DNA from 2 places in the Oceanibaculum sp. genome. Region 2 is predicted to be linked to the other one. Evidence: riboswitches for the same ligand, from Rfam matches in the RefSeq annotation. Region 2 holds a riboswitch; the other holds the start of a gene.

Region 1 (8,648 bases), on a different contig from region 2:
CCGGTGACGATCACCGTCTTCCCGGTCGTGCCAGACAGTTGGACATTCACGGTCTGGCCAGAGCCGACCGAGAAGGTAGAGGTCGGCGTCGTGTCACTGATCGTGTTGGTGCCGGTCGTGCTGACCGTTACCTGGGTGATAGAGGTTTCAGAAATCCCCAGCTTGTCCAGAAAGCTGGAGATAATCACACCCTGGCTCGCATCAACGCTTGTGTTGGTGCTCGTATCGAAAATACCGCCTGGTATTGTCGCCATGAGATGGACCCTTTCTGGAAGGCTGGTATCCCAAACTGGCAATGCGCCAGAATAAAGATAAATTTCTTTTAGATATGCGCCGCCGCCGAGGCGCGGTCAATCAGGATAATCCGGGCCGGAAACTCTTTAACCAATGCGTCAAGTACTCAAACCAATGCGTCAAGTACTCGTCGCCGGGTACTCAAATTCAGGCCGGTCGCGGATATTTGACGGACATAGAGAGGCGCTCCGGGAGCGCCTTCTTACGAGAACAGGAAGAAATCGGCCGTCAGGGTGGCGGCGTCCACGCCCTGCAGCTCGATGGTGGAGCCGTCCGGCAGCGTGACCACGGCATGGCCCGAGCCATTGTTGGCAATGGCCAGCTGGCTGAAGCTGTAGCCGACGATTTCGATCCGGTCGCTGCCGGTGCCGAAATCGGTGATCACCGCCGTGCCGTCGCCCTGCTTGAAGGAGAAGATATCGTCGCCTGCCCCGCCGGTCAGCGTATCCGTGCCCTTGCCGGAATAGAGCGTGTCGTTGCCGCCGCCGCCGACGATGCTGTCATTATCCTTGCCGCCGCGCAGTTCCGCGGAGATGGCGCTGCCAGCGGTTACGATATCATTGCCCTGATTGCCCTGCATCGTGTCGCTGCCGGTGCCGCTGACAAGGGAGTCATCCCCCGTTCCGCCATAGATCAGGTTGTTGCCGGCCGTGCCTTCGACGGTGTCGTTGTCGTCGCCGCCGCGCATCGTGTCGTTGCCGGAGCCGCCGACCAGAGAGTCGTCGCCTTCGTCGCCGAACATCGTGTTGTTGCCATCATCATCCGCCGCCACGCCACCATAAAGGAAGTCATTGCTGCCGCCATACATGACGTCGTTGCCTTCGCCGCCATAATTGAGGTCGTCGCCCGCACCGCCGGAGACAATGTCGTTGCCGGCACCGCCGAACTGGGAATCGTTGCCGGCACCGCCCATGATGATGTCGGTGCCCGCCCCGGCGACGACCAGATCGTCGCCCGTGCTGCCGGCGACCGTCACCGTGTCGTTGGCGGAGCTGTCGATGATAACCTTGTTATTGGATCCGGTTAGCGTCACCGTCTGGGTCGGCGTGGTGATCGACACCTTCTGGATGCTGGTCTCGACGATGTTCTGCTGCGTCAGGATCGAGCTGATCACATCCTTGGTGATCTGCGAGATGCTGGTCGTCGTGTCGATGATGCCGCCGGGGATGGTTGCCACGGGAAGATTCCTTTCTGGAAGGCTGGCTGCCGCCTGCTTCTAGGGCGGCAAGACTGTGTGCACACCGGAGATGGAAACAATTTTATCGAAATTATGCGCCCGGTGCGTGCATGCCGTCAATGGAATAATAGTGTTTTACAGAATGATTAACCAATTATTCAAAGTGGTTAGCTGGTCACTTCGAAAAGAAAATCGGCCTCGGTCAAGGCGTTGATGCCGGCCAGCCTTATCGTGCTACCGCTGACGTTAAATATCAGAAATTCACCATCATCGGATTGCTGCGCCAGATTGGTCAGAATTTCCGCCTCGGTGACCCCCTCCACCATCAGCCGATCCATGCCCTGTGCGAAATCCAGCAGGGTGGGGGCAAGCTCGGCGCCCGGAAAGACGGGGTCGTATCCGCGCAACACGAAGACATCCGCCCCGTCCCCGCCTTCCAGCGTGTCGCGCCCCAGCCCGGAATAGAGCGTATCGTCACCGGCACCGCCGATGATCGAATCATGCCCCTTGCCGCCACGCAGCACGTCGCCGTCCTCGCCGCCTGTCAGCGTGTCCGCGCCCTTGCCGCCGCTCAGCGTATCCGCGCCACCGGCCCCGGCGATGCGGTCGGCATGGTCGGTCCCGGCAATCATGTCGGCCAGCGCGCCGCCGGTCACGTCGATGGCGCCATGGGCGCCCAGCAGATGCTCGTTGCCGGCGGTCAGGGAGAGGATTTTGTCGTATTGGCCGCCGCCAATCTGGAAGCCCCAGGCGATGGTGGAAACCAGCCCGACCAGCGCCGGCCCGTTGGCACCGTCGACCCAGACCGGCCCGCCGCTATGGCCAGGACGTACTTCAAATCCCGTCAGCGACAGCACGCCAGCGGCTTCCGTCAGGCCAGCCGATGCGGTCTCCGTCGTCATGCGGCCCGATTGTATTCCCGGATAGCCAGTCAGGGTGGCGGTTCCTGCTGTGAAGCCGGGGTCGAGCGTCATCCAGCCCAGCTCCTCGCCCAGCGGGGTGTCGAAGCTCAGCACCGCATAGTCACGCGTGACCTCGTCGATCTCCAGCACGCTGTCGTCATCCGGATCGACGATCTCGTGCGACCAGCTGACCGCCGTGTAGGTGCCGAAAGGCTGGCCGAACGGCGTGCTGCCCGGTGCGATCTCGATATGGTCGGCGACGCCATAGCGGGCGTCATAGACGATGTGCGAGGCGGTCAGCACGTCGTTGCGGCCGACCAGCACGCCGCTGCCTTCCTTGTCCACCCGGCCATTGGCGGTGTCGAACCAGGCCCGGACCGACACGACGGTCCGCCAGGGTGCGCTCTCGGTGTCGGGAACGATGCTGTATGCCATGAGGGGAGTCTATAAGAGGTTTTGGCGTCTGGCGGAAGTCGTCTGGCCTTACACCGCTGCCGGCCTGCCGCGCGTGACCAGGAAGACAAACACCAGCGCGGTGCCGAACATCATCAGGCTGTAGATCGCCGCCGGAATGGCATAGAGCGTCTCGTGGAACAGGCTGGCGGCCACGGCGATCGCCAGCGTGCCGTTCTGCAACCCGCATTCCAGCGCGATGGCGATGCGCTGCGGCCGGCGCATGCCCAGCCACGCCGCGCCATAGAAGGCAATCGCCATCATCGCGATGTTCAGCGTCAGGGTGATCGCCCCGGCCTGCGCGAAATATGTCGCGATATTGGCGCGCTCGGCATAGATCGCGCCCACCATCACCAGCACGAACAGCACTGCTGAAATCCGCCGCGCCAGTGGCTCGAAGCGTAGCGCGAAGCCCGGCATCGTATGGCGCACCGCCAGCCCGGCCAGCACCGGCACGGTGACGATGACGAAAATCTTCAGCACCGCACCGGTCACGGTCAGATCACCGGCGACTTCGCCCCCCGATCCGGCGGCAAAATGCTGGTGCGCCGTCACCACGATCAGCGGCACGGTGACGACGCTGAGCAGGCTGGTGATCGCGGTCAGCGAGACCGACAGCGCCACATCGCCGCGCGCGAACAGGGTCAGCAGGTTGGAGGTCACGCCACCGGGGGCCGCGGCGATGATCATGACGCCGACCGCCAGCACCGGCTCCACCCGCCAGGCGGTGACCAGCAGGAAGGCGACCAGCGGCAGCACGATGATCTGGCTGACGGCACCGATCAGGAAGTCGCGGGGCTGCGCCGCGACGCGCCGGAAATCGCCCAGCGTCAGCGTCAGCCCGATGGAGATCATGATGAAGGCCAGCGAAACCGGCAGCACGATGTCGGTGATAATCCCCATAGGCCTCCCCCGTTTTCCTGGTGCCGGCACTCTACGCGCTGCGGCGAGGCGTGGGTAGCGCGGTGACGCCGATTGACAGCGCCGAATCACCGGGGGCATCATGCCGTCATCCAAGGGGCGCCCCGAGAAGGGGCTGAGATACCGCTAGCGCGCGGGAACCCTTAGAACCTGATCCGGGTCGTACCGGCGTAGGGATGGAAAGGGCCGCACACACGTCACAGGCCAACCCCCATTTCGAAGCTCTCCCGGATCTCCTGCAACCTTGTTGGAGATCGCCATGTCATCCGCAAAGCCAGTCTCTGTCGAAGAATTTTCCGTCACCACGGGGCCGCTGCCGGCCTCGCGCAAGATTTACGTCCCCGGCACGCGCCATCCCGATATCCGGGTCGCCTTGCGCGAGATCGATCTGGAGCCGTCTTCCGGCGAGAAGCCGGTCCGCGTCTATGACGCCTCCGGCCCCTATACCGACCCCGCTGCCTCCATCGATATCGCGCGCGGCCTGCCGGCTCTGCGCCGCCCCTGGATCGAGGGCCGCGGCGATGTGGAAGCCTATGACGGCCGCGATATAAGGCCGGAGGATGATGGGCTGAAGCAGGGCGAACAGCGCAAGGTGGCGATGTTCGACCGGTCAGGCATCCGGCCGCTGCGCGGCAAGCCGGGCAGGGCGGTGACCCAGCTGGCCTATGCCCGTGCCGGCATCGTCACGCCGGAGATGGAATATGTCGCCATCCGGGAGAATCTGGGCCGGGAGCGGCTGAAGGAGCGGTTCGAGCGCGATGGCGAGAGTTTCGGCGCCGCCATCCCCGATTATGTGACGCCGGAATTCGTGCGCGACGAGGTGGCGCGCGGCCGCGCCATCATTCCGGCCAACATCAACCACCCGGAGGCCGAGCCGATGATCATCGGCCGCAACTTCCTGGTGAAGATCAACGCCAATATCGGCAATTCCGCCGTCTCCTCTTCGGTCGCGGAGGAGGTGGACAAGATGGTCTGGGCGATCCGCTGGGGCGCGGACACGGTGATGGACCTGTCCACCGGGCGCAACATCCACACCACGCGGGAATGGATCCTGCGCAATTCCCCGGTGCCCATCGGCACGGTGCCGATCTATCAGGCGCTGGAGAAGGTCGGCGGCAAGGCGGAAGACCTCAGCTGGGAGATTTTCCGCGACACGCTGATCGAGCAGGCCGAGCAGGGCGTGGATTACTTCACCATCCATGCCGGGGTGCGGCTGGCCTATATCCCGCTGACCGCGAAGCGTGTGACCGGCATCGTCAGCCGCGGCGGCTCGATCCTCGCCAAATGGTGCCTGGCTCATCACAAGGAGAATTTCCTCTACACGCATTTCGCGGAAATCTGCGAGATCATGAAGGCCTATGACGTGTCCTTCTCGCTGGGCGACGGCCTGCGCCCCGGCTCCATCGCCGATGCCAACGATGCTGCCCAGTTCGCCGAGCTGGAGACGCTGGGCGAGCTGACGAAGATCGCCTGGAAGCATGATGTGCAGGTGATGATCGAGGGGCCCGGCCATGTGCCGATGCACAAGATCAAGGCCAACATGGACAAGCAGCTTTCGGTCTGCGGCGAGGCGCCGTTCTATACGCTTGGCCCGCTGACCACCGATATCGCGCCGGGCTATGACCACATCACCAGCGGCATTGGGGCAGCGATGATCGGCTGGTTCGGCACGGCGATGCTGTGCTATGTGACGCCCAAGGAGCATCTGGGCCTGCCCGACCGCGACGATGTGAAGGTCGGCGTCATCACCTACAAGCTGGCCGCCCATGCCGCCGACCTCGCCAAGGGCCATCCGGCGGCGCAGGTGCGGGACGATGCGCTGTCCCGCGCGCGCTTCGAGTTCCGCTGGCGCGACCAGTTCAACCTGTCGCTCGACCCCGAGACGGCGGAGCAGTTCCACGACCAGACCCTGCCCGCCGAGGGGGCCAAGCTGGCGCATTTCTGCTCCATGTGCGGGCCGAAATTCTGCTCCATGAAGATCAGCCAGGAAGTCCGCGACTATGCGCAGAGCGGCATGGATGAAATGTCGAAGAGCTTCATGGAAAAGGGCGGTGATATCCTGATCGCCAAACCGGCAGCGGAATAACAGACGTCCGGGGGCGGCTCAGTTCCGGCGCGAAAGCAGCCGGGAGCCGCCCTGCGATGGCGGGTCGGCGAGGGTATAAAGCCCGACCATGACCCGATCCACGGTCACGCCGTCATCGGCCAGCGGCAGGATCACCCGGTCGAGTTCGCGCCAGGGCAGGCTGTGGTCGCTATAGTGGCGATAGACCGCCTGCCGCGTCTCCACGGCTTCCCGGTAGCAGGCCAGCACCTCGTCGCGGTAGCGCGGCGTAAGGCCCTCTTCAAGATAACGTCCGACCAGCGACAGGCCGGACAGCAGGGTGAAATGGCCGCCATGCAGGACGAAGCGGAAGCGTAGCGGATCGCGCTCCACCTCCAGCAGGCTGATATGGCCGATCCAGTCGGCAAGGTCCTCCGCCAGGAAATCATGGCGCGCGGGCAGCCGGCCGTCTTTCGACAGCCCCTGCCAGAAGCGGTGGAGCGCTGCCAGTTCCTCGTGCTGTATCGAATTCATGGTCCTTGCCGGGTCGGAATTTGGCCGTGGCTACAGGATGATCGGCAAATAATTAATAAAGTTCTAAATATTTGTTGAAGCTGGCCGTGGCGGGCGCGAATCAGGGCATATCCTCGCTGAAGGGCCGCGATGGCGTGCCCGCCATGTAGAGCCCTGTCATCAGCAGATCGACAGTATGGCCATCGCTGGCGAAGGGCAGCACCAGCCGGTCGATCCGCTTCCAGGGCTTCGAATCGTCGCGCTGGATGCGATAGACCGGCTGGCCGGTCATCGCTGCCTGGCGGTGCTGCTCCAGGATCAGCTCGCGATACTTGGTGTTCAGCGTCTCGTCGAGATAGCGGCCGGCCTGCCTGTTGCCGGTCAGCCGCGCCAGATTCTCGCCCTGCAGCCGGATGCGGAAGCGCAAGGACTCTTCCGGCCCATCGCCGCGCTCCACATCGACCATGCCGATATAGCCGATCCAGGGCCAGATATCCTCGGCCTGGAAATGCTGGCGGCCGGGCAGCAGATCAGGGGCCGGGCGCCGCGATTCCCAGAAATGATACAGGCTGCGCAGCTTGCTGTGCGCGATATCGACAGGGGCGCTCATAAGGGTGGCAATTCCTGATCCTGTTTTGCGGCAGTTTATCGGCAGGCCGCGCTGTTGACAGGATTTTGGATCAACATACTTAAGATTTTATGAAAATCCCGCTTCGCGATCCGGTCCTCTCAGGGCGTCGGATGCAGGATGAGGAAGCATGCGACGGCATGGTCCACGGCGCTGGATATCTCGGTGTCCGACATGGCCGGCTCCAGTCCCAGCACGCGCTTCAGGTGGCGCGGGCCGATCAGCATGCCGAGGAACATTTCGGTGGCGCGCGCCGGATCGTCGAGCCGGATCAGCCCCCGGTCGGCGGCGCGCTCCAGATAGCGCGCGATACGGCCGCGCGTGTTCTGTGGACCGGCGGCATAGAAGCGCCGGCCAAGGTCGGGGAAGCGCGGCGTCTCCGCCACCACGACGCGGTAGATCGCCTGGGTGTCGGGGCTCAGCAGGAAAGTGAGGAACTGCCGCCCGATCTGTGTCAGCGCGGCGCGCACCGGCAGCCCTTCCAGCGTCTCCTCCTTCAGGCTTTCGGCGATGCGCCGGCAGTTGGTCGCGACCATCGCCGCGAACAGTTCCTCCTTGCTGCCGAAATGGGCATAGACCGTGGCCTTGGAGACGCCGGCCACGCGGGCAATGGTGTCCATGCTGGTGTTGGCGAAGCCGTGGCGCAGGAATTCCGCGCGGGCGGCGGCCAGCACCTGCGCCGGCTTCGAGCCGGCGGCGGGTTCCTCCATCACACTGTCCAGCAGGACCGTCTCCACCTGATGCCCCTTCTCTATCCTTGTCATTGCCGGGCTTGACCCGGCAATCCAGGGCCGCGTTCTGAGACGATCCAAGCTGGGCACCGCCCCTGGACCCCCGGATCAAGTCCGGGGGTGACAGTTGAGTTGAACCGAATCCACGCAGTCAATATTGACGGACTATGAAGCCGGGCGTAGCGTGCGGGCAAGGATAAACTGAACCGTTCAGTTCAGTTTGGACGGGTGCAGAGAAACGGTACGGAAAAGACGGGGATGGAATGCGCAAGCTGGTGCTGATGCTGGCCCTGGCGGGATTGCTGTCGGCGGCGCTGTATGCCGGCTGGCGCTGGCAGACCGAATGGCGCTTCGTCGAGAAGACCGACAACGCCTATCTCCATGCCGATATCTCGGTCGTCAGCCCCATCGTGCCCGGCGATGTGGCCAGCGTCCCGGTGGCTGACAATCAGCGGGTCAGGGCGGGCGAGGTGCTGGTGACGCTGGTGGACAGCGATTAAGCCGCGCGTGTCGCCGAGGCGGCGGCCAATGTGGCCTCGGCCCAGGCGGCGATTGTCGGCATCGACAGCCGCTTGCTGCTGCAGCTGCCGCTGATCGAGCAGGCCGAGGCGGCGGTTGCCGGCGCCGATGCCGAGCTGAACCGCAGCCGGCGCGACTATGACCGGCTGAAGGCCTTGCGCCGCGACGATGTGGTCAGCCGCCAGCGGCTGGAGACGGCGGAGGCCGATTTCGCCAAGGCGACGGCGGCGCAGGCCAGCGCGCGGGCTGCGCTCGCGGCGGAACGCCAGCGCCTGGATGTGCTGCAGAGCGAGCGCGTGCTGGCCGAGGCTCAGGTCGAGGAGGCGCGTGCCGCCCAGACTGTCGCCGAGGTCGATCTGGCCCATACGGTGATCCGGGCGCCGGTCGATGGCGTTGTCGGCAATCGCGGCGTGCGGGTCGGTCATTATGTGCGCGCCGGCACCAACCTGATGTCCGTCGTGCCGTT
Region 2 (8,648 bases):
CCTCAGAGGTGAAGAACCTGGCCAGCCAGACCGCCAAGGCGACCGAGGACATCACCCTGCAGATCGGCGAGGTACAGTCAGTCAGCCACCGCACGGTGGATGCGATCAAGGAGATCGCCAATGTCATCGGCGAAAGCCGGGAGATTGCCTCCTCCATTGCCGCCGCCGTCGAAGAGCAGGGCGCCGCGACCGACGAGATCGCCCGCAATGTGCAGCAGGCCTCGGCCGGCACGCAGGAGGTCTCCAGCGCCATCGTGCAGGTCAGCCAGGCCGCGTCCGAGGGCGGGTCGGCGGCCAGCCAGGTGCTGGAAAGCGCCAAGGAACTGTCCCGTACGGCAGCCAAGCTGCGTAACGAGATGGGCAACTTCCTGAACCGCGTGCGTACCGCCTGAAGCGCGACCGGGTAACGGGCGGGACGGTGGGGTTCGGGCCCCGCCGTCCCGTCAAGCTTTTCGCCCCGGCTATTAACAAACGCTCAACTCTTCTACTCTAGCGTGCTTCGATCATCTCCCGACGGCCACCCCGCAACGACATACGCGATGGACCAGCCAGGTGCCTAATCCCGAAGCAGCGCCGGATATCGCCCCGCAACAGGCAGAAGGGCTGTTGCGGAACCGCGCGACCATCCTGTCCAACCTCGTCGTTGCGCTGCTCTCCGTCCTGGTGTTGCGGGAAACCCTGCCGACCGCGACCACGCTCGGCTGGATCGCCGGCATGGCGGCCCTCAATGTCGCCCGGCTTTTCCTGTCGCACTGGATGCTGCGGTCGGCCTGGCCGGTGAGGCGGAAACTGCATGTCTTCACTGTGGGCGCAGCGCTGAGCGGCCTCAGCTGGGGGTGCCTTCCGGTGCTTTTGCTGCCGGCCGGCACCGAGGCGGATTTTGCCTTTGCCGGCTTCATGATCGCCGGCATGACCGCCGGCGCCATAACCGCCCTGTGCTGGTATCAGCCGGCCTATCTCGGCTTTCTCCTGGGGGCCACCCTGCCGCTTTCCGCCTCCCTGCTGACCCTTCAGCAGCCGGTCTATCTGACGATGGCGGGGCAGGTGCTGTTCTACGCCATCATGCTGGGGGTGATCTCCGCCTTCTACAGCCGCCGGCTATTGCAGAATCTGCGCCTGGAAGCCGCGCTGGACCGGGAACACCGGCGGCTGGAAGCGACCCGGCAGGAACTGGCTCTGGCGCAGAGCAACAAATGGCTGACCCTGGCGCAGCTCCGCCATCATCTGCGCACGCCGATGAATGCCGTGATCGGCTTTTCCGACATGCTGCGCAGCGAGGTGCTGGGGCCGATCGGCAACCCGAAGCACAAGGCCTATATCGACCATATCCACGAAAGCGGCACCCGCGCCCTGCAGACCATCACCCAGATCCTGGAGGTCTCGCAGGCCGAGGCCGGGATGCTGACACTCTCCCGCACGCCCCTCGACATCCGGCAGGAGCTGACGGATTGCCTGCGGCATCATGGCGAGACAGCCAAGCGCCTGAATGTGACCCTCACTGCCGATATCGCGGACGACCTGCCGCCGCTGCCCTGCGACCCGGACCGCCTGCGCCAGATTCTCGACCAGCTGCTGTCCAACGCGCTGCGCCATACGCCGGCAGGCGGAGCGATTACGCTGGCCGCCCGTGTGACACCGAAGCACTGGCTGGAAATCCGCATTGCCGATACCGGCATCGGCATTCCCGAAGACCGGCTGGCCGAGGCGATGACCCCCTTCGTGCAGTTCGACGATGCGCTGGTGCGCCAGCATGACGGCATCGGCATCGGCCTGCCGCTGGCCCGCCGGCTGGTCGAGCTGCATGGCGGCAGCTTCACGCTGGACAGTGCCCCCGACCAGGGAACCACCGTCACCATCCGCCTGCCGCTTTAGCTCCCTGCTCAGGGCGATCGTGATATTGCCGGGCGAAGCGCTTGGCATTTAATTAATTATTAAAATATAATTCACTAATAAAACAGCCGCGACTCTTTTCCCCGAACCGCAGGAACCCCTTCATGTCCAGCTTCCTCTCGCGCGTCAGCGTCAAATTTCAGGTCGGCCTGCTCGGCCTGCTCGGCATCGTCGGGCTCTTGGCGGCTGTCGCCGTCTTCTTCCAGGGCATGGAGAAATTCGCCGAACAGCAGGCCCGGCTGGACCTCGCCGCCGATCAGCAGTTCCAGGCGCTGCGCCTTGATGCGGCATTGCTCGATGCAAGACGCGCGGAGAAGGATTTCCTGATCCGCCGGGAAGACCGCTATGTCGAGCGGCACGGGAAAATCATCGATAACGCCAGCGGCATGATCGGTGGGCTGGCAACCTCGCTGGCCCGGACCGACGCCGCCCTGGCGGAGAAGCTGCGCGAGATCGGCGCCGGTCTCGATACCTACCGACAGCGCTTCGCCGCCGTCGTCGAGTCCCAGCGCCGCCTCGGCTACAAGGAGACGGAAGGGCTGGAAGGCAATCTACGCGCCGCCGTGCATGCGGTGGAGACCCGGCTGAAGGAATATGAGCAGGCGGAACTTGCCGTGCTGATGCTGATGATGCGCCGGCACGAGAAGGATTTCATGCTGCGTCTCACCCCGAAATATATCGAGGATATCGCGCAGCGGAAGATCGCCTTCACCGCGCTGATGGCCGAAACCGACAGCATCCCGCCGGCAACCAAGCAGGAGATCACCGGCCTGCTGAACAGCTACCAGGACGCCTTCAACGCCTTTGCGGCCACGCGCCTGCAACTGGTCGAGCAGGTGGAGGCGCTGTCCAGCGCCTATGCCGCCATCGACCCGCTGATCGAGCAGGTATTCGCCGGCATCGCCGCCGGCTACGAATCCACGCAGCAGACCCTTGCCGCCGAACATGCCGAAGCCGAAAAGCTGCTGTGGATCATGATCGCCAGCATCCTGGCGGCCCTTTCGCTGCTGGCGATCTGGCTCGCCCTGTCGATCTCGCGCCCGCTGGTCGGCATGGCCGGCGCCCTGAATGCGCTGGCCGGCGGCCAGACCGAAGTGGCGATCCCGGCGCAGGACCGGGGCGACGAGATCGGCGCCATCGGGCGGGCGGTGAAGCGCATCGAGCAGAACGCCATCGACCGCGCGCTGGCCGAAAAGCAGGCAGAGGAAGAGAACCGCCTGCGGCTGGAAGCGGAGAAGAAGCGCGTCATGGCGCAGCTTGCCGACCAGTTCGAGCATAATGTCGGTAGCATCGTGCGCGTCGTGTCCTCGGCGGCGAACGAGCTGGAAGCGGCGGCGCAGACATTGAACAGCAGTCTGGAGGAAACCACCGCCCAGGCCGATACGGTGGCGGCTGCCGCAACCGAGGCCAGCACCAATGTCGAGACGGTGGCTACTGCCTGCGAGGAGCTGGCAGCCTCGGTCCGCGAGATCGGCCAGCAGGTGGCGCAATCCTCCCAGGTCGCCGACCGCGCCGTCGGCACCGCCAACCAGACCCAGGTGACCGCCGAAGGGCTGGTGGCCGCGACGCAGAAGATTGGCGAGGTGGTGCAGCTCATCAACGAGATCGCCGAGCAGACCAACCTGCTGGCGCTGAACGCCACCATAGAGGCCGCCCGCGCCGGCGAGGCCGGCAAGGGCTTCGCCGTCGTCGCGTCGGAGGTAAAGAATCTCGCCAGCCAGACCGCCAAGGCGACCGAGGACATCACGCTGCAGATCGGCGAGGTGCAGGACGGCACCCAGCGCACCGTCGGTGCGATCCGCGATATCGCTGCCGTCATTGGCGAAAGCCGGGAGATCGCCTCGGCCATCGCTTCCGCGGTGGAGGAGCAGGACGCGGCGACGCAGGAAATCTCCCGCAATGTCATGCAGGCCTCGGCCGGCACGCAGGAGGTCACCAGCGCCATCGTGCAGGTCAGCCAGGCGGCATCCGAAGGTGGTTCGGCTGCCGGGCAGGTGCTGTCCAGCGCGCAGGAACTCTCGCAGTCTTCCGTCAGGCTGCGCAGCGAGATGGACAACTTCCTCGCCCAGGTCCGCGCCGCCTGAGACGGAACGGCACTGGAGCATGTGAAAACGGCGGGACTCCAGCCCCGCCCCCCCCTATAGAGCATGTGAAAACGGCGGGGCTCCAGCCCCGCCGTTGCATTTCGGGACAGAACCATTACATGGCATAGTGTGCTGGGGTGCCGGGGCGGGATGAGCCGACGCGGCTGAGATCATACCCATTGAACCTGATCTGGATCATGCCAGCGAAGGGAGCGTTACCATGTCACCTAAACCAACCGTCGCCATCATCGGTGCCGGTGTCTGCGGCCTCGGCATCGGCTGGCGGCTGGCGCAGGCGGGATGTCCGGTGTCCGTGTTCGAGCGTGGCCAGGCCGGGCGCGGCGCCAGCTGGGCCGCCGCCGGCATGCTGGCCGCCAATGCCGAGACCGAACCCGGCGAGGAATCCCTGTTGCCGCTGACGCTGGCCAGCCAGAAGATGTGGCCCGGCTTCGCCGCCGAGCTGAAGGATGCCAGCGGGATCGATGTCGAATATCGCGAGACCGGCACGCTGGTCGCCGCCACCAACCGCGACGAGGCGGAGCAGCTGCGCTTCACTTACGAATTCCAGCGCGATCTCGGCCTCGCCGTCGAATGGCTGAGCGGGGCGGAGGCACGGAAGCGCGAGCCCTATCTGCGGCCCGGCGTGCCGGGGGCGATCTGGGCACCCGACGATCATCAGGTTGAGAACCGCCGGCTGTCCGAGGCGCTGAAGGCGGCCTTCCTGCATGCCGGCGGGACCTTGCACGAGAACAGCCCGGTCGCCGGCATCGAGACCGAAGGCGGCCGCGCCGTCGGCGTGCGGGTTGGCGATGATCTCCATAAGGCTGACAGCGTGGTGCTGGCCGCCGGCTCCTGGTCGCGCGACATTCCCGGCCTTCCGCAGGCTGCCCTGCCGCCGGTGCGCCCGGTGAAGGGCCAGATGCTGAGCCTGCGCATGGACCCGAAGGCACCGCTGGCGACTGCCGTGCTGTGGGCACCGAAAATCTATCTGGTGCCGCGCGCCGACGGGCGGCTGATCGTCGGCGCCACGGTCGAGGAAAAAGGCCATGATACGGCACTGACGGCGGGCGGCGTGCTGGCGCTGCTGGACGCCGCCTGGCGGGCGATTCCCGCCATTGAGGAACTGCCGATTGAGGAGATGTGGGTGGGCTTCCGCCCGACCAGCCGCGACGATGCGCCGATCCTGGGCGAAACCGGCACCGATGGGCTGCTGGTGGCGACCGGCCACCACCGCAACGGCATCCTGCTGGCGCCGATCACCGCCGACGCCATCGCCCGCAAGATCCTGACCGGCAGCCCGCTGCCCGAAGCTGCCCCCTTTACGCTGGCGCGCTTCACCGCTAAGGCTGCTGCAAGACCTGAGATCGCCGCAGAATGAGTATGGTTGCGATGAGTGACGCGAAGACCCTGCTTTCGATCCGCCTGAACGGCAAGCCCTACGGCACGATGGCCGGCAGCATTGCCGCCCTGCTGGCCGAACGCGGTATCGATTCCAGCCGGCCCGGCATTGCCGTGGCGGTGAACCAGAAGGTCGTGAAGCGCGGCGACTGGGCAACGACACCCGTTTCCGCCAGCGACGACATCGAGATCGTACAGCCCTTCCAGGGCGGGTGAGAGACATGAACGCGATGAACGATACCGCGAAAGACCCCCTCACGCTGGCCGGCAAGAGCTTCGGCTCGCGCCTGCTGATCGGCACGGCGGGCTATCCCAACCGCCAGGTCATGCTGGATGCGCTTGATGTCAGCGGGGCGGAGATCGTCACCGTGTCGATCCGCCGGGTCAGCACCGAATCCTATGCCGAGAATCTGTGGGACCTGCTGAAGGACCGCTGCCACCTGCTGCCCAACACGGCGGGTTGCGGCACGGTGCGTGACGCCGTGCTGACCGCGCAGCTGGGACGCGAGGCAGTCGGCACCGACTGGGTGAAGCTGGAGCTGATCGGCGACCGCGAAACGCTGTATCCCGATGTCGCCCAGCTGGTCGAGGCGGCGGAGGAGCTGGTAAAGGACGGCTTCATCGTGCTGCCCTACTGCACCGACGATCCGGTGGTGTGCCAGAAGCTGGCCGATGTCGGCTGCGCCGCCGTCATGCCGCTGGCCTCGCCCATCGGCTCCGGCATGGGGCTGGTGAACCCGTATAATCTGGAGATGGTGTGCAACCGCTCCACCGTGCCGGTGATCGTCGATGCCGGCATCGGCACCGCCTCCGACGCCGCCCGCGCGCTGGAGATCGGCGCCGACGCGGTGCTGCTGAACACCGCCATCTCCAAGGCACGCAACCCGGTGCTGATGGCGGCCGCCATGCGCGACGCCGTGGCCGCCGGCCGCGCCGCGCGCCGCGCCGGGCGCATCCCGCGCAAGGGCTATGCCGAGGCGTCGAGCCCGCAGCTGGGCATGATCGGCTCTTGAGGTCCCTTCCCGCGCCGCTGCTGCTGATCACCGACCGGACGCAGAGCCCCCGCCCTCTGGCCGAGACCGTGGCAATGGCGCTGGAGGGCGGCTGCCGCTGGGTGATGTTGCGCGAGAAGGATTTGCCGCCGGACGAGCTGCTGGCACTGGCCCGCGAGATCGCCGCGCTGACCTCGGCCAGGGGCGCCACCCTGACGATCAACAGCGACATTGCGGCAGCACAGGCGCTGAAGGCCGGACTGCACCTGCCGACCGGCGGCAAGCCGCTGGGTGCCCGTTCGGCGCTGGGGCAAAAAGCGCTGATCGGCCAGTCCGCGCACAGCGTGGAAGAAGCCGAGAAGGCGCTGGATACCGGGGCCGATTACGTCACTCTCAGCCCGATCTTCGCCAGCGCCAGCAAGCCCGGCCATGGTCCGGCGCTGGGCAGCGAGGGGCTGCGCCGGGTGGCGGCACGGCTGCAAATCCCCATCGTGGCGCTGGCCGGCATCGATGCCGACAATGCCGGCACCTGCCTGAGGGCCGGTGCCGCCGCCGTCGCCGTGATGGGCGGGATCATGCGGGCGAAGGACCCGGCGGCGGAGGTCCGCGAACTGCTGGCGGCACTGGCAAAGGCCAGCTCTTAACCCCCACCTCTTGACGGCCTTTGCGCGAAGGCGCATCTATCGCCTGTGACCGGCGGCCTTGCGCCACTGTGGCGTTTTCAGCCCGGTCCCTCTGGACGACCCGGTTGAGCGCTTTCTCCAAAGCCCTGCCCGCTTCCATGCTGCGCGCCGTCACGGCGCTCGCGGTGCTGGCCGGGCTGTTGCTGGGGATGGCGCATCCGCCGGCCCAGACGCAGACAATCGCCCTTGCCCCGCAACCCGCCTCGCTGGAGCTGGGCGGCGGCACCTTCGGCCCGTCCGGCCATGTGCTGGCCGAGGATTTCCGGCAGGTCCAGCAGCGCGCGGACGAACTCCCTGCGCCTGGCGGCAACGATAGCTATGGATTGCCGCACTCAACCCTTGCGGACACCTCCCTGCCCGTGTCGCTGGCAGCTTCCGCTGCGACGCTTCCTATCCCCGCTACCCGGACACCGGACCGGCACCGACCGACCGGCCCTCCTAGCCTCCTGTCGTGATCCGTTGCCGGCCGCCCAAGACGCGGCCGGCTGTTCCCGGCAAATTTCGGCACGCGCCCACAACAAACGGCGGCGTGCCCGGAGGCTTAATCCATGCGTTTCCTGCCCATCCGGCTGCTGCCGGACAATACGGCGTTCGACTTCGTGCGCTATCGCTTCGCCGCCTATGCGTTTTCCCTGCTGCTGGTCGTCGCGACCCTGGGGTCGCTGGCACTGAACGGCCTCAATCTCGGCATCGACTTCAAGGGTGGCATGCTGGTCGAAATCCAGTCCGCCCAGCCCATCGATCCCGGCAGTCTGCGCAGCCGGCTGACCGAGGCCGGCCTTGGCGCCGCCGAGGTGCAGCAGTTCGGCAAGCCCAATGAGGCGCTGATCCGGCTCGACAGCGACCAGCTTGGCACCACCGAGGCGAAGCAGGCGGCCCCGCGCATCCGCGCCGCGCTGGGCGAAGGCTACGAGTTCCGCCGCACCGAACTGGTCGGCCCGCGCGTCAGTGCCGAGCTGTTCCGCGACGGTGCGCTGGCCACGGCGCTGGCCGTGCTGGGCATCGCGCTCTATGTCTGGTTCCGCTTCGAATGGCAGTTCGGCGTGGCGGCGATGATCGCCACCGCGCATGACGTGGTGGTCACGCTGGGGCTGCTGTCGATCACCGGGCTGGAATTCAACCTCACCGCAATTGCCGCGCTGCTGACCCTGGCCGGCTATTCGATCAACGACACGGTGGTGGTGTTCGACCGCATCCGCGAGACCATGCGCAAGCACAAGAAGCTGCCGATGGCCGAGCTGATCAACCTCAGCGTGAACCAGACGCTGTCGCGCACCATCCTGACCTCCGGCACGACACTGATCGCCATCCTGCCGCTGATGTTCTTCGCCACCAGCACGCTGCTGAATTTCACCGTGGCGCTGGTCTGGGGCATCCTGATCGGCACCTTCTCCTCGGTGTTCGTCGCCGCGGCCCTGCTGCTGCACCTGCCGGCGATCCGCAGCACTGAGGCCGAGGCCGAGAGCCCGGAAAAAGCAGTTTCACAATGATCGCAAGGCCTAGGCGCGATCCGCTGAGGCCTGCATTCAACCGCCCTTATTCAATCCAGAATTGAAAAGTGAGCAGAGGGGTACATCCGCCCTAGAAGCGAAGCGCAAAGA

The links. A riboswitch is a leader RNA that binds a small molecule or an ion and turns the genes downstream of it on or off. The one in region 2 is predicted to bind thiamine pyrophosphate.
Region 1: linked by a shared signal. The riboswitch ahead of thiC (phosphomethylpyrimidine synthase ThiC) and the one ahead of thiO (glycine oxidase ThiO) in region 2 are both predicted to bind thiamine pyrophosphate.

Annotation. Positions count from the first base shown of each region.
Region 1 is NZ_JAKUSO010000014.1:46,098-54,745, forward strand. Features, by position in the region: gene MK313_RS06730 (calcium-binding protein) at 1-254, opposite strand, end outside; gene MK313_RS06735 (calcium-binding protein) at 497-1,471, opposite strand; gene MK313_RS06740 (trypsin-like peptidase domain-containing protein) at 1,639-2,808, opposite strand; gene MK313_RS06745 (bile acid:sodium symporter family protein) at 2,857-3,831, opposite strand; TPP riboswitch at 3,833-3,941, shown strand; gene thiC (phosphomethylpyrimidine synthase ThiC) at 4,007-5,833, shown strand; gene MK313_RS06755 (PAS domain-containing protein) at 5,852-6,325, opposite strand; gene MK313_RS06760 (hypothetical protein) at 6,426-6,914, opposite strand; gene MK313_RS06765 (TetR/AcrR family transcriptional regulator) at 7,034-7,696, opposite strand; gene MK313_RS06770 (biotin/lipoyl-binding protein) at 7,927-8,163, shown strand; gene MK313_RS06775 (HlyD family secretion protein) at 8,194-8,648, shown strand, end outside.
Region 2 is NZ_JAKUSO010000002.1:18,643-27,290, forward strand. Features, by position in the region: gene MK313_RS00505 (methyl-accepting chemotaxis protein) at 1-392, shown strand, start outside; gene MK313_RS00510 (sensor histidine kinase) at 553-1,872, shown strand; gene MK313_RS00515 (methyl-accepting chemotaxis protein) at 1,995-3,974, shown strand; TPP riboswitch at 4,098-4,203, shown strand; gene thiO (glycine oxidase ThiO) at 4,195-5,352, shown strand; gene thiS (sulfur carrier protein ThiS) at 5,364-5,588, shown strand; gene MK313_RS00530 (thiazole synthase) at 5,594-6,385, shown strand; gene MK313_RS00535 (thiamine phosphate synthase) at 6,382-7,008, shown strand; gene MK313_RS00540 (hypothetical protein) at 7,113-7,502, shown strand; gene secF (protein translocase subunit SecF) at 7,596-8,537, shown strand.